DNA from 4 places in the Pararhizobium sp. genome. Region 1 is predicted to be linked to each of the others. Evidence: predicted binding sites of a transcription regulator. Region 1 holds the regulator's gene; each other region holds the start of a gene.
The links. Region 1 encodes PhoB, which activates phosphate uptake and scavenging genes when phosphate is short. Its sites were predicted from a motif close to TGTCATNNANCTGTCAT; they were not measured.
Positions count from the first base shown of each region.

Region 2: a site for PhoB is predicted at 2,003-2,019, ahead of ACQY8Q_RS24005 (LTA synthase family protein). Genes of this name have one in related genera too.
Region 3: a site for PhoB is predicted at 2,490-2,506, ahead of ppk2 (polyphosphate kinase 2). Genes of this name have one in related genera too.
Region 4: a site for PhoB is predicted at 1,153-1,169, ahead of ACQY8Q_RS11845 (NAD-glutamate dehydrogenase). Genes of this name have one in related genera too.

Region 1 is NZ_CBDIHY010000003.1:1,995,775-1,999,492, forward strand. Features, by position in the region: gene pstA (phosphate ABC transporter permease PstA) at 1-391, shown strand, start outside; gene pstB (phosphate ABC transporter ATP-binding protein PstB) at 404-1,219, shown strand; gene phoU (phosphate signaling complex protein PhoU) at 1,298-2,008, shown strand; gene phoB (phosphate regulon transcriptional regulator PhoB) at 2,116-2,799, shown strand; gene ACQY8Q_RS15260 (VOC family protein) at 2,821-3,198, opposite strand; gene ACQY8Q_RS15265 (GcrA family cell cycle regulator) at 3,212-3,718, opposite strand, start outside.
Region 2 is NZ_CBDIHY010000003.1:3,746,774-3,750,491, forward strand. Features, by position in the region: gene ACQY8Q_RS23995 (TolB family protein) at 1-61, opposite strand, end outside; gene ACQY8Q_RS24000 (NAD+ synthase) at 84-1,763, opposite strand; gene ACQY8Q_RS24005 (LTA synthase family protein) at 2,036-3,718, shown strand, end outside.
Region 3 is NZ_CBDIHY010000003.1:367,701-371,418, forward strand. Features, by position in the region: gene ACQY8Q_RS07370 (aspartate kinase) at 1-432, opposite strand, end outside; gene ACQY8Q_RS07375 (DUF1348 family protein) at 671-1,132, shown strand; gene ACQY8Q_RS07380 (TetR/AcrR family transcriptional regulator) at 1,138-1,698, shown strand; gene ACQY8Q_RS07385 (host attachment protein) at 1,953-2,357, shown strand; gene ppk2 (polyphosphate kinase 2) at 2,551-3,453, shown strand.
Region 4 is NZ_CBDIHY010000003.1:1,303,927-1,307,644, forward strand. Features, by position in the region: gene ACQY8Q_RS11835 (carbonic anhydrase) at 1-22, opposite strand, end outside; gene pdxY (pyridoxal kinase PdxY) at 236-1,111, opposite strand; gene ACQY8Q_RS11845 (NAD-glutamate dehydrogenase) at 1,396-3,718, shown strand, end outside.

The DNA.
Region 1 (3,718 bases):
CGCCACCCGCGCAGCCTTGAAGGCGGTTCCGCCGTCAATCCGCTCTGCTGCTTTGGGTCTGGGTGCTTCCAAGATGCAGACGATCTTCCACCACGTCCTGCCGCTCGCCATGCCGGGCGTCCTGACAGGCACGATCATCGGTCTGGCGCACGCGCTTGGCGAAACCGCGCCGCTGCTCCTGATCGGCATGGTGGCCTTCGTCGTCGACTATCCGGGCTCGCCGATGGACCCGTCCACTGCTCTGCCGGTCCAGATCTACATGTGGGCCAACGAAGCCGAACGTGCATTTGTCGAACGGACTTCGGGTGCGATCATGATCCTCTTGATCTTCCTCGTCGTCATGAACCTTGGCGCAATCCTGTTGCGGCGTCGCTTTGAGCGGCGCTGGTAGTGAGGTAGAAACATGAACATGATGTCAGAAGCAGCAGTTGAAAAGGCGCTGGACCAGAAAATGAACACTGTTCCCTTCAAGATGATCGGAAAGGACGTTTCGGTTTACTACGGTGAGAAGCGCGCGCTTTTCGATGTAAACCTCAACGTTCGCGAAAACACCGTCACCGCTCTGATCGGCCCGTCGGGCTGCGGCAAGTCGACATTCCTGCGGACACTCAACCGCATGAACGACACGATCGACAGCTGCCGCGTCACCGGCAAGATCACCCTCGATGACGGTGACATCTACGATCCGAGCATCGACGTCGTTGAACTTCGCGCCCGCGTCGGCATGGTCTTCCAGAAGCCGAACCCGTTCCCGAAGTCGATCTACGAGAACGTCACCTACGGTCCGAAGATCCATGGTTTGGCCCGCACCAAGGCCGAGCTCGACCAGATCGTCGAGTCGAGCCTCCAGAAGGCTGGTCTCTGGAACGAAGTGAAGGATCGCCTGCATGAATCCGGCACCGGTCTTTCCGGTGGTCAGCAGCAGCGTCTGTGCATTGCCCGCGCCGTTGCCGTCAGCCCGGAAGTCATCCTGATGGATGAGCCGTGCTCGGCGTTGGATCCGATCGCGACCGCCAAGGTCGAGGAACTGATCCACGAACTGCGCACGAACTACACGATCGTCATCGTCACGCACTCGATGCAGCAGGCCGCCCGCGTTTCGCAGCGCACCGCCATGTTCCACCTCGGCAATCTTGTCGAGGAAAACGACACCGACAAGATGTTCACCAATCCGGACGACCAGCGGACCCAGGACTACATCATGGGCCGCTTCGGCTGAGGATTGAGCTTGCCACCCTGCCGCAAGGGCAGGGTGGTGGTCTTCCAACCCGGATTGTGATCGCAAGGAAAAACAATCATGTCTACGCACATTGCTTCCGTCTACGACGAAGATCTGAAGTACCTGACCCGGCGCATCTCCGAGATGGGCGGCCTGGCCGAACAAATGGTGGCCGAATCCGTGCGCGCTCTGGTCAATTCCGACCTGGCGCTTGCCCAGAAGGTCATCTCCGACGATGCCATCCTCGACGAGGCCGAGCGCCAGATCGGCGAAAAGGCGATCGTCACCATCGCCAAGCGCCAGCCGATGGCGGCTGACCTACGGGAAATCATGGGATCGATCCGCATTGCGGCCGATCTCGAGCGGGTCGGTGACCTTGGCAAGAACAATGCCAAGCGCGTCATCGCCGTATCGACCGCCAGCCTGCCGCGTCAGCTGGCCCGTGGCCTCGAGCATCTGGCCGAGCTTGCGCTGGTTCAGCTCAAGGAAGTGCTCGACGTCTATGCATCCCGTTCCCCGGAAAAGGCCAACAGCATCCGCGAGCGCGACAACGAGATCGACGCGATCTACACGTCGCTGTTTCGCGAACTCCTGACCTACATGATGGAAGATCCGCGCAACATCACGCCCTGCACGCATCTTTTGTTCTGCGCCAAGAACATCGAGCGCATTGGCGACCACGCCACCAATATCGCCGAGACCATCTACTACATGGCGACCGGCGCGCAGCCTGTCGGCGAGCGTCCGAAGGACGATACGGCCAACACGGTCGGCGCGGTCGGTAACTGATCACGCAATAGGGTAAGTATATGCCTACGCAATAGTTGCGCGAGCGGCCGCTGGAGCCGCTCGGCAAGCCTTCGGCCAACCGGCCGGGCGCCAAGGAGCCAAAGTGAATGTTGCCAAGAATTGCCGTTGTTGAAGATGAAGAGGCGCTCAGCGTCCTCCTTCGATACAATCTTGAGGCCGAAGGGTTCGAAGTCGATACGATCAATCGTGGCGACGAGGCGGAAATGCGCCTGCAGGAACGCCTTCCCGATCTCCTGATCCTTGATTGGATGTTGCCGGGCGTTTCCGGCATCGAACTGTGCCGCCGGCTGCGCCAGCGCCCGGAAACTGAACGTCTGCCGATCATCATGCTGACGGCACGCGGCGAAGAGAGCGAGCGGGTACGCGGGCTCGCCACGGGTGCCGACGATTACGTGGTCAAGCCGTTCTCGACGCCGGAATTGATGGCGCGGGTCAAGGCGATGCTGCGCCGTGCCAAGCCAGAGGTGCTATCGACGCTGCTGAAATGCGGCGATATCGAACTCGACCGCGAGACCCATCGCGTCCATCGCAAAACCCGCGAAGTCCGTCTCGGACCGACCGAGTTCCGCCTGCTGGAATTCTTCATGGCCTCGCCCGGCCGCGTCTTTTCGCGCTCGCAGCTTTTGGATGGTGTCTGGGGTCACGACATCTATGTCGACGAACGCACGGTGGACGTCCATGTCGGCCGCCTGCGCAAGGCGCTGAATTTTTCCAACATGCTGGACGTGATCCGCACGGTGCGCGGCGCGGGCTATTCGCTGGAAAGCTAAGTTCCGTATGCGGAAGGACCGTCAGGCGTTGCCGAGCGGTTCGCCAATCTCGATGGCGTGGCCATCCGGATCATAAAAGCGGAAGACCCGCTGCCCCCAGGCTTGCGTCTCGATGGGGTGGATGAGGTTCACATTGCCGACGATGCGCTCGAAAAGCGCATCCAGATGATCATGTTCGAAATAGAGCAGGATATTTTGGCGGCCATAGGGCTCGGAAATGACAGACGGCTGTCCCCAGACCGTCGTTTCCAGGGATTTGCCGTCATGGATGGCAAATCCCGTTTCAAACATAACGAAATTGCCGAAGTCTCGGCTGACTGCCAATCCCAGTATCTCGCTGTAGAACGTCTTCGAGATGCCGATATCCCGCACGAACGGGATGGGATTGACGAACCGCACGACCGGCCCGGCCTCAGCGTGCCCGGCGACGCTCGCCGGACGGCTGGTACGCAAGCTTGGCGTGGAATGTGCAGTAAGGCGATGTATCCGGGGAATCGTTGCCGCAGAAGTGGAACTCTTCCTTCATCGGATCGCCGATCGGCCACTTGCAGGTGCGGTCGGTCAGCTCGGTCAGGACCAGGCGGCGCGACATCGGAATAACAACGTTATTGCCGGCCGGTGCTGCTTCCTGATCCTCGATCGCGCCGATTTCCACTTCTTCCTTCATAACGGTTGCACCGGCGGTGCGCGTCACGGTGCGGGTGGCGGTCATGCGCGATGCTGTGTAGTTCGGTGCGCGCGGGGCAGCGGACGGTGCTGGGCGTTTTGCACGTGCCGTTGCGGTGCTGCCGCCGGCCTTGGCGCGGCCCGGAAGGCAGAGACGGTGGACCTTGCCAATGACAGCGTTGCGGCTGACGCCGCCGAGTTGTGCAGCGATCTGGCTCGCGCTCAAGCCTTCGGCCCACAATTTCTTGAGTTT
Region 2 (3,718 bases), 1.8 Mb from region 1:
TCTGCCAAACCACACGGGTTTGGCCGCTGGCAATCGTGTAGATTTCGACCGAACTGCGCATGCCTTGGCCTCCAATGATAGGTCTAGCGGTCGCGGAACCGGTTGGTGATCGGGTAGCGGCGGTCGCGGCCAAAGTTCTTCTGGGTGATCTTCACGCCCGGTGCCGATTGGCGGCGCTTGTACTCGGCGATGTAGAGCAGATGCTCGATCCGGTGCACCGTCGCCTCGTCATGGCCGCGCGCAACGATCTCCTCGGTACCCATTTCCTTCTCAACCAGGCACTCGAGGATATCGTCGAGCACCGGATAGGGCGGCAGCGAATCCTGGTCAGTCTGGTTCGGGCGAAGCTCGGCCGAAGGTGCCTTGTCGATGATGTTTTTCGGGATCACTTCGCCCGACGGTCCGAGCGCGCCGGGCGGCACCGTGGTGTTGCGCCAGCGCGACAGGCCGTAGACCTGCATCTTGTAGAGGTCCTTGATCGGGTTGAAGCCACCGTTCATGTCGCCGTAAAGCGTCGCATAGCCGACCGACATTTCCGACTTGTTGCCGGTGGTGACCACCATCGAGCCGAACTTGTTGGACAGCGCCATCAGGATGGTGCCGCGTGCGCGGCTCTGCAGGTTTTCTTCGGTGATGCCGGATTCTGTGCCCTCGAACATTTCGGACAGGGCACTGAGGAAACCCTGCACCGGCTCCTCGATCGGAACGATATCGTAGCGGCAACCGAGTGCCTTGGCGCAGTCCTCGGCGTCCTTGAAAGAATCCGACGACGTGTAGCGAGAGGGCAGCATCACCGTGCGGACACGCTCTTCGCCGAGCGCATCGACGGCGAGGGCAGCACAGATCGCCGAATCGATACCGCCGGATAGGCCGAGCACGACGTTCTTGAAGCCGTTCTTGTTGACGTAATCGCGGAAGCCCAGCATGCAGGCCCGGTAGTCGGCCTCCTCCTGCTGCGGCAGCCGCGACATCATCCCCTGCTGACAAACCCAGCCCTCGCCGCTCTTGCGCCATTCGGAGACAGAAATGCTCTCTTCGAACTGGCTCATCTGAAACGCGAGCTGCTTGTCGGCATTGAAGGCGAAGCTGGCGCCATCGAAGACCAGTTCGTCCTGGCCTCCGAGCTGGTTGGCAAAAACCATCGGCAGGCCGGTCTCGATCACCTGGCGAAGCACCACCTGATGGCGCACGTCGATCTTGCCGCGATAATAGGGCGAGCCGTTGGGCACGAGCAGGATCTCGGCGCCGCTTTCGGCCAGCGTTTCGCAGACGCCCATGTCGTTCCAGATTTCCTCGCAGATCGGGATACCGAGCCGCACGCCGCGGAAATTGACCGGCCCTGGCATCGCGCCTTCGGTAAAGACCCGCTTTTCGTCGAATTCGCCGTAGTTCGGCAGATCGAGCTTGTCGCGAACGACCAGAACCTGGCCGCCATCGAGAACGGCAACGGAATTATGGCGCCCTGCTTCGCCCTGCCGCGGATAGCCGACAACAATACCCGGACCACCGTCGGCAGTGTCTGCGGCAAGCGCATCGATAGCCTTCTGGCAGGCCTTCAAAAAGGCAGGCTTCAGGACCAGGTCCTCCGGCGGATAGCCGGAAATGAACAATTCGGTCAGAAGCAGCAGGTCGGCGCCGCTGCGTGCTGCATCAGCGCGAGCTTCGCGTGCCTTGGCAAGATTGCCGGCGATATCGCCGACCGTCGGATTGAGCTGGGCAACAGCGATACGGAACGTCGTGGAAATGGTCTTTTGCGCGGTCATGAACAGGCCTGTGCTTGATCTTGCTATCGCGGATGCCGGAACATCCGAGGAGCTGTTTATCGCATTCCGCACCAAAATACCCCGTGCTTGCGACCAAGTCAGAAAAAAATCCGCGTGCGCCGCAAGATAGCGTGCTCGCTGCGGCTCACAACCCCACCGTTCAGGCCATGTCCGATCGGCAACAGGTGCCTAAAAAGTCAGTGGAGAACCCCCCTTGAATTATTCATCCTCCGTTCAAGATGACGTCTATATGACATTCACACGACAGTTTTATGAAATCGGAGACGGCCTTGGCCATTTTTGAATCGGCAGCAATCGCTGCCACCGCTTCTAGGGCCTATGGCCCGCAAATCGGTTTCGGCGCTCGCCATGCCAAGGCGCTTTCGGTTGCAGGACGGCTTTCTCTCTCGCTGCTTCTGTCGATTGTCCTGATTTTCTGCGTCGAATGGATTGCCCGCAACTCCGCAATGGAGGCGGCGTTGTTTTTCCTCGACCCGGCCCGTCCAGCTTGGACGACGACCGGCGTGTTTTTCATGATGTTTCTGGCGCTTGACGCTGCCTTCGCGCGCGAAAATTTCGGCGTCATCCTGCTGGCGCCGCTGGCGCTCATCCCGGCACTCGTCAGCCGGCAGAAGCAGATTTTCCTGTCCGACCCGCTTTACCCGACAGACTTCCTGTTCGGCCGCCAGATCATGGAGCTGATGCCGGTTCTGGTCCGCGACCGTCCTTGGACGGCTGTCGGTATCGTCCTTGGTATTGTTTTGGCCGTGGCCGCTCTGGTTTGGCTCGTCCGCTTCGCGTGGCGCCGTTTTCCGGCCATGACCCGGCGCCAGCGTCTGGCGCGGTTCGCCGTCGCCCTGCCGTTGCTCGGCGCCTTCTACCACATGATGGACTACAACAATTTTTCCTGGGTGCGTGATCGTCTGCAGGTCATCCCGATCATGTGGGACCAGACCGAAAACTACCGTCACAACGGCTTTACCATGGCGTTTGCGCTGAACCTGCCGATGGCAAACGTCACCGCACCTGCGGGCTACATGTCCGATGCGATCGACAAGATTGCAACGCAGCCAGTGCCGGCCGGCACGTCCCATCGCGGCAAGCCCGACGTCATCGTGCTGATGAGCGAATCCTTCTGGGATCCGACCCGCCTGCCAAACGTCAAGCTGTCGCCCGACCCGATGCCGACGATCCGCGAAATGCAGTCCGGCAACGTCTTCTCGCCGGAATTCGGCGGCATGACCGCCAATGTCGAGTTCGAAGCGCTCACCGGTTTCTCGAACGCGTTCCTGCCCTATGGCAGCATTCCGTATCAGCAGTATATCCGCAACCCGATCCCATCGCTGGCCACCTTCTTCCGTGGCGAGGGTTATGTGGCGCGTGCCGTACACCCGTTCCAGAAATGGTTCTGGAACCGCAGCGCCGTCTACAAGGCATTCGGCTTCGATCAGTTCAAGTCGGAAGAAAACATGCCGGTGATGGAAAAGCGCGGCATCTTTGCCTCGGACGAATCGCTGACCAAGGAAATCATCCGCCAGGCTGACCAGCTGCGTGATCCATTCTTCTTCTTCACGGTCACCTTGCAGGGCCATGGCCCCTATGAGGCCAACCGCTATGCCAAGAACACCATCAAGGTCGAAGGCAATCTTCCCGCCGCCGACAAGCAGGTTCTTGAAACCTATGCACAGGGCATCAGGGAAGCCGACGACAGCCTGAAGATGCTGATGGACTGGGCCAAGGAACGCGACCGTGAAACCATCATCGTGCTGTTCGGCGATCATCTGCCGCCGCTCAACACCGTCTATCCGAACACCGGCTTCATGACCGACGTCACCGCCTCGCGCAAGGGCTCGCTCGAACAGATGAAGGCACAGCATGAAACCCCGCTGGTCGTTTGGTCGAACAAGACCGGTCCGGTCAAGGATATCGGCACGATCAGCCCGGCCTTCCTGTCC
Region 3 (3,718 bases), 1.6 Mb from region 1:
CCGGTTGTCCGGCCCCAGTCCCTGGAAGCCGGCAATGACCGCCACCTGGCCCTCGCCAAAGCGGCGGATCAGCTCGGAACCGTCGATTTCCAGAATACGGGCCGCGCCGTGCGCGTTGTCGGTCTTGATCGGGATCTGCCAGCCCTGCCAGGAGCGGGCGTTGATGCCGATATTCTGCAGCGCCAGCGCCAGAAGACCGGAGGTCACCTGTTCGCCGGAGGCAACCACGGCATCGTATTCGCGCGCATCGTGCATCGGCGAGGCATCGCGCGTCCAGGCAACCAGTTCGTTGGTCTTGCCGGACATCGCCGAAACCACCACCGCAACTTCGTGGCCGGCATCGACTTCCCGTTTCACATGGCGGGCCACATTCCTGATGCGATCCATATCCGCGACGGACGTGCCGCCGAATTTCATCACGATGCGTGCCATATGCCTCTACCGGTCGAAAATACTGCGCGCAAACCCGCGCCACTGTCGTCTGAAGTCGCGGGTCTCTTAGCGAAATTGCAGCTCACGTGCAATGGCCGCGCCTGCCGCATTTGCGACATCCATCATGGAAGTTCGGCACGCTCCCCGCATCAACGAGGGCAAGCGCAAGTTTCGCACCGCACTTGCACCTCTAAAACGATCGGTCTACAGAATACCTATCAGTCAGAAGGAGCCCGCAATGACCGCTTTGCTACCGCCTTTCACACATGAAACCGCCGTCGCCAAGGTGCGTATGGCCGAAGATGGCTGGAACAGCCGCGATCCCGTCCGCGTCTCCAAGGTCTACACGGAAGATTGCCGCTGGCGGAACCGCGCCGAATTTCCCGCCGGTCGGCCGCAGATTGTCGAGTTCCTGACACGAAAATGGCAGCGCGAACTCGATTATCGGCTGATCAAGGAAATCTGGGCTTTCGAAGCAAACCGTATCGCCGTGCGCTTCGCCTATGAATGGCATGATGACAGCGGCCAATGGTATCGCAGCTACGGCAACGAAAACTGGGAATTTGCCGCCGACGGCCTGATGCAACGCCGCTTCGCCTCGATCAACGACCTGCCGATTGCCGAGAGCGAGCGCAAGTTCCACTGGCCGCTCGGCCGGCGCCCGGACGATCATCCCGGACTTTCCGATCTCGGCCTCTGAGCGGCATGCGAACCGTTTTCGAAAAAAGCGACGCCATCGCGCTGGTCGCCGAAGTGTTTCGCGAGTGCGGCTATGAAGGCGCATCGATGAGCACGATCACCGCGCGCACCCGGCTATCCAAGGGTAGCCTCTATCATTTCTTTCCCGGCGGAAAGGAACAGATGGCGACGGAAGTTCTCGCCCATGTCGACGCGTGGTTTGCGCGGGAAATCTTCGTGCCGCTTGAAACAGTCGAGCCAGGTGCCGCAATTGACCGGATGTGGGAAGCCGTGGATGCTTATTTTCGCTCCGGTAAACGCATCTGCTTGATCGGCGCGTTTGCGCTGGATGAAACCCGCGACCGTTTCGCAAGGCCGATCCGGTCCTATTTCGAGCGCTGGACGAACGCGCTCGAAGCCGCATTGTTACGCCACGGCGTTCCGACGGATCACGCCGGGCAGCTTGCAGAAGACGCCGTCTCCGGCATTCAGGGCGCGCTGGTTTTGGCACGCGCCATGGCCGACGAGACCGTATTTGAACGATCCCTCACCCGCATGCGTCTCCGGCTCGCTTCTCATACAGCCTGAAGGACGTTATCCGTCCGCCGCATTCTCGCCCATTCAGTCGGCAGGCTCTGACACCGGACAATCATGGCGGCTCACAATATCGGCGCCTGCGCGGTCCTGTGTCTGATGGCGGCGTGCAATGACAGCGGATGGCGCTTTTGGTCCGCAGGCGAGGTGTCATGGAACGATCCCCGGCCAGCGGGGTTCCTGTAGCCCTGAAACAAAGCATTGCCGCCGACCGGTGGAACACGCATTGCGCAGTATGGAGACCAGATATGAACCTTCCCCAGAATACGATTATTGCCGTGGCCGATGGCGAAAAACTGAGCCTGTTTCAAAACGAGGGCGATGCGGCCAATGTGAAGTTGAAGGCTATGCCGGCGGAAGATATCGACGCTTCGAAAATCTCCTCCGGCGGCCGCCATTCCAGCAGCGCCGCCAATCCGGATGACAGCCAGCAGGAAGAAGACGGCTTTGGCAACGGCGTCGCGAATATGCTCAACAAGCAGGTGCTCGACGGCAAGATCAAGAGCCTGGTCATCATCGCAGCACCCCGGACTTTGGGGGAGATGCGCAAGAGCTACCACAAATCCCTGTCCGATATTCTCGTCGGCGAGCTCGACAAGGACCTGACCGGCCATTCCATCCAGGACATCGAAAAAGCGCTCGCTGCAGCCTAAGGCTCTGTCCGGCCGGCACTGATGACACCTCAACGGCCCGCCAGCGATGGCGGGTCTTTCGCGTCGACGCGAAGGATCGGAACAACGCCGCTTTCCGCCATCTCGCCGATTTCCGCAACCGGCGCCACCACCTGTCATAGACCTGTCATGAAGACCTGCTCCTGTGCCGACGACCAACAGGGATGTGTGACCAATGATCGACCAACTCGACCGCATCAAGGCGGAAATTGCCGACAGCTTTGACGAAGAGCTGGAAATGCAGATGGAAGAAGACCGGCTTGACGAGCTGGTTGCCGAGGGCATGTCGGGACCGGACGAGCCAACGCTCGAACGCAAGACCTATTTCCGCGAGCTGTTCCGGCTACAGCATGAGCTGGTGCGCCTGCAGGACTGGGTCCAGTACAAGAAGCTCAAGGTCGTCGTGCTGTTCGAAGGCCGCGACAGTGCCGGCAAGGGCGGCGCCATCAAGCGCGTCACCCAGAGGCTCAATCCGCGCGTCTGCCGCGTCGTTGCTCTGCCCGCCCCGACCGAGCGCGAAAAAAACCAGTGGTATTTCCAGCGCTACGTCTCGCAGCTGCCCACCGCCGGCGAAATGGTGCTGTTCGACCGCTCCTGGTACAACCGCGCTGGCGTCGAGCGCGTCATGGGCTTCTGCTCGCCGGAAGAGCTCGACGAATTCTTCCGCACCGTTCCGGAATTCGAACGCATGCTGGTCCGCTCCGGCATCATCCTGATCAAATACTGGTTCTCGATCACCAACGAGGAACAGGAATTCCGCTTCCAGATGCGCATCCACGATCCGCTGAAACAGTGGAAGCTGTCGCCGATGGACATGGAAAGCCGCATCCACTGGGAAGATTACACCAAAGCCAAGGAAGAGATGCTGGCGAAAACCCATATCGAGGAGGCCCCGTGGTGGGTGGTCCAGGCCGTCGACAAGAAGAAGGCCCGGCTCAACTGCATCGCCCATCTGCTCGCCCAGATCCCCTACGAGGATGTCCCCAAACCCGACCTCGTCCTCCCCGACCGCGTCCGCCACGACGACTACCAGCGCCACCCGGTGCCGCCGGAACTGTATGTGCCGGAAGTGTATTGATTGAGGCGGCTTGATCCAATCTCCCCTTACGGGGGGAGATTTTAGTATCGCTGGCAGAAGGGAGGGTGGGATGGCAAATTCCAGAGAATCCGCCCCTCATCCACCTTCGGCTCTTGAACTGAAGATTAACGCGAAAATTCTACAGATGTTGGCAGTTATTTTGGTTGAGGCTTGACTTGAACTGCGCATCTTTTGGGCTCATGTTATCAACATGGCACAGCTAAAAACATCATCGTCAAGCGTAACAGTTCGCAATTCGCGAACT
Region 4 (3,718 bases), 690 kb from region 1:
AATAGTCCGGGAAACGCTGCATGATGCTCGATCACTCCAATTATTTAGACAATTGAGATGTACATTCGCATGTCGGCTCTGCAGCACATACCATCTTTGTGCGCCGCACACAGGCAAAATGACGGCAGCCCGCGCTGCCGGTAACATCCGTGAATTCTCCGTATCGTTTGCGTGGGTGAAAACGGTTTATTCGCTCAAGGCATGGGCTGGCAAGGGGGAGATCGGCCCAAAAGTATCAAGAGCGCCGTTTCTGACCGGGATGCATCAACCGGCGCATCTGAACCATCGCCATCGGCGTCGCGAGACTGGAGGCATCCCGCTCAAGCGTCAGTTCATCGGCACCGCGCTTGCCGGTACGCGCAATGATCTCGAAGACGCTGGCGGTTGCCAGTTGCAAGGCGCGCTCCTCGTTGAGGCCTTCCAAAAGCCGGGCAACAAACAAAGCCGCCAGAAGATCGCCGGTGCCGTTGGGCGGGTTGTCGATCAACCGATGCTCGGCAAGCAGCGCATGATTGCCGGACAGATAAAGATTGCCGGTGCTCCCTTGCATCATCGGGATGGCAGACGTCACCAGCATGCGCGGCGGCCCGAGCGATAGCGCTGCCTCCAGAATGGCGGTGTTCGTGTCGAGCGCGGCACCGCAGAGCCAGGCCAGCTCGAACCGGTTCGGTGTGGCAAGCGATGCCAGCGGCAGCAGCCTGTCGCGCATCGCGATTGCCGTTGCCTCCGGCACATACAATCCGCCGACATCGCCCATCACCGGGTCGCAGGCGTAGAACAGGTCCGGATTCTTCACCCGCAAAGCCTCGACCAGCCGCGCCACGCCTTCCGCCTGATGGGCGGCACCGAGATAGCCGGAGAGCACAGCCCGCACTTCGCCGGTCCACGGCGCACGGATCAGATCGTCAATCAACCGGTCGAAATCCTCGGCACCGATTGTCACCCGCGTCGAGGGACCATGGCCGGGATGCCAGGGCAGAATAACCGTCGGCAAAGCCCAGACCGGATAACCCAGCGTCTCAAGCGCAAACACGGCGGCGCGATTGCCGACGGATCCGCGAATCACGTGGCTGGAAATGACGATGACGGCGCCGGGGGCTGGGTCGGACATTTCTGATTTTCCGCTGTTTCGACGTTCCCAGATCGCCCGACAGTCATGCCGCTGTCAACTGCGGCTGCCAAAAGATCAGAAGGGCATATTTCGGGCTCATTCATGAGAACACCGGAATATGCAAATACAACCGATTGAATTTGAAAATCGGCCAAAACTTGCCGAAAATTTCATAAAACCATTCCGAATTGGATCAATCTGACCGAAAAATAGCCACAAAAACAATCGCCATGAACAAATCTTCTGTTAGGTTCGGCCAAATGGTGATTGCAGGGAGTACTGTCGTGGGCGCCAAATATAATCCGAAAAAAGACCGTCATTTCGAAGCGGTGAGCGAAGCTGGCAAGGCTCTGGGGGTGAAAATGCTCGCTCCGGAGATCCTGTTTCGCCGGGCAAGCCACGACGATCTCGACGCCTACACACCGGACATGCTGGCGCTGACGGCTGCCCATGCGCTGACGGCCATCAACCGCAAGGAAAGCGATCGTCCGGTCATATCCGTCGAAACTGTCGATGGTATTGCGCCGGATGCGACCGACGTCTCGATCCTGTCCGTGACCGATCGCAACATGCCCTTTCTCTATGATTCGATCATGGGGGAGGTGACCAGCACCCACCGTGACATTCATCTTGCCGTGCATCCCATTCTGGTTCTCGAGGCCGGAAAGCCGGCTAAGATCTTTGACCCGGAAGAAAAGAGCGATCCCGCCACCCGGATCAGCCATATCCAGATTCATATTAGCCGCGTCACCGAAGCCGAAGCCGAAGACCTGAAGGAGCGGATTGCCAACGTCCTCTCGCAGGTTCACCAGGCGGTCGGCGACTGGACCGCGATGTCGTCCCTGCTTGATCAGGCGATGGGCGAACTGGAAAACCACGCGCCGAACAGCAAGAAGGGCGATCGAGACGAGGCGCTGGCCTTCCTTCGCTGGCTGCGCGGCAACAATTTCACCTTCCTCGGCATGCGCGAGTACACCTATTCCGGCAAGGGCGAGAATGCCGTGGTCGAGCGCGGCGAGGGCCGTGGGCTGGGCATTCTGTCCAATCCTGATGTGCGCGTGCTGCGCCAGGGCAAGGATGCCGTGCTGACGACGCCGGAAATCCTCGCCTTCCTCAATGGCCCGGATTTCCTCATCGTCACCAAAGCCAATGTCAAATCGGTGGTGCACCGCCGCGCCTATATGGATTACATCGGCGTCAAGCGCTTCGACGAGGCCGGCAACGTCACCGGCGAACTGCGCATCGTCGGCCTGTTCACCTCCAGCGCCTATACGCGCCCCGCAGCGGAAATTCCGCTGCTCCGCTTCAAGGTCGGAAAGATCGTCGATCATTTCGGCTTCGATCCGCAGAGCCATTCCGGCAAGATGCTGACCAACACGCTGGAATCCTATCCGCGTGATGATCTGTTCCAGATCGACGTTAGCCTTCTGGCCAGCTTCTGCGAGCAGATCAATGAACTGGCCGACCGGCCACGAATCCGGGTTCTGCCGCGCATTGACCATTTCGATCGTTTCGTATCCGTTATCGTCTACGTGCCGCGCGAACAGTACGATTCCGATGTGCGCGAGAAGATCGGGCTCTATCTGAAGACCGTCTATGACGGACGCGTGTCTGCCTATTATCCGGCTTTCCCCGAGGGCGGTCTTGCCCGCGTGCATTTCATCATCGGCCGCTCCGGTGGCAAGACCCCGCGTGTGGCGCAGGCCAAGCTTGAAGACGCAGTTCGCGATATCGTCACCCGCTGGATCGACCGGTTCAACCTGCTCGCCCGCCATGACGGCGTGTCGATTTCCGTCAATGAGGCCTATCAGGCGGCCTTCACGCCGGCTGAAGCCCATGCCGATCTCGCCGATATCGCAGCCTGCTCGCCGGGTGACCCGATCCGCATCGCCTTCTACCAGAAGCGCGGCAAGGGCCCGGAATCGCTGGAACTGAAGATTTTCCATGCCGGCGAGCCCGTCTCGCTGTCGCACCGTGTGCCGCTGCTGGAAAACCTCGGCTTCCGGGTTATCAGCGAACAGACCCATGATATTACCGTTTCCTGCGCCAAGGGCGGCGAGCGGCTTGTCGTTCTGCACGATATGGAACTGATCCATCGCGATGGGCATCTGCTCAATCTCGACAAGACCGGCCCGATGCTGGAGGAAGCCTATCTTTCCGCCTGGAACGGCGTGATCGAGGATGACAGCTTCAACCGGTTGATCCTGCTTGCCGGCCTCAGCGCCCGCGAAGTGACGGTGCTGCGCGCCTATGCGCGCTACCTGCGCCAGACCGGCATCACCTATTCACAAGGCTATCTCGCCGACACGCTGAACAAGTATCCGGCCATCGCTGCAAATATTTTCAAGCTGTTCATCACCCGTATGGATCCCACGCTAGAAGAGAAGCCGAAGACGAAGCGCACCACAGCCTTGAGGGCTGCGATCGAAGAGGCCCTGAACGCGGTTCCAAGCCTTGACGAAGACCAGATCATGCGGCGTTACGTCAACGCCGTCGAGGCGACGCTGCGGACCAACTACTTCCAGCGCAATACCAATGGCAATCCAAAGGTGATGCTGGCGTTCAAGCTCGATCCGAAGATCCTCGATGGCCTGCCGGAGCCGCGGC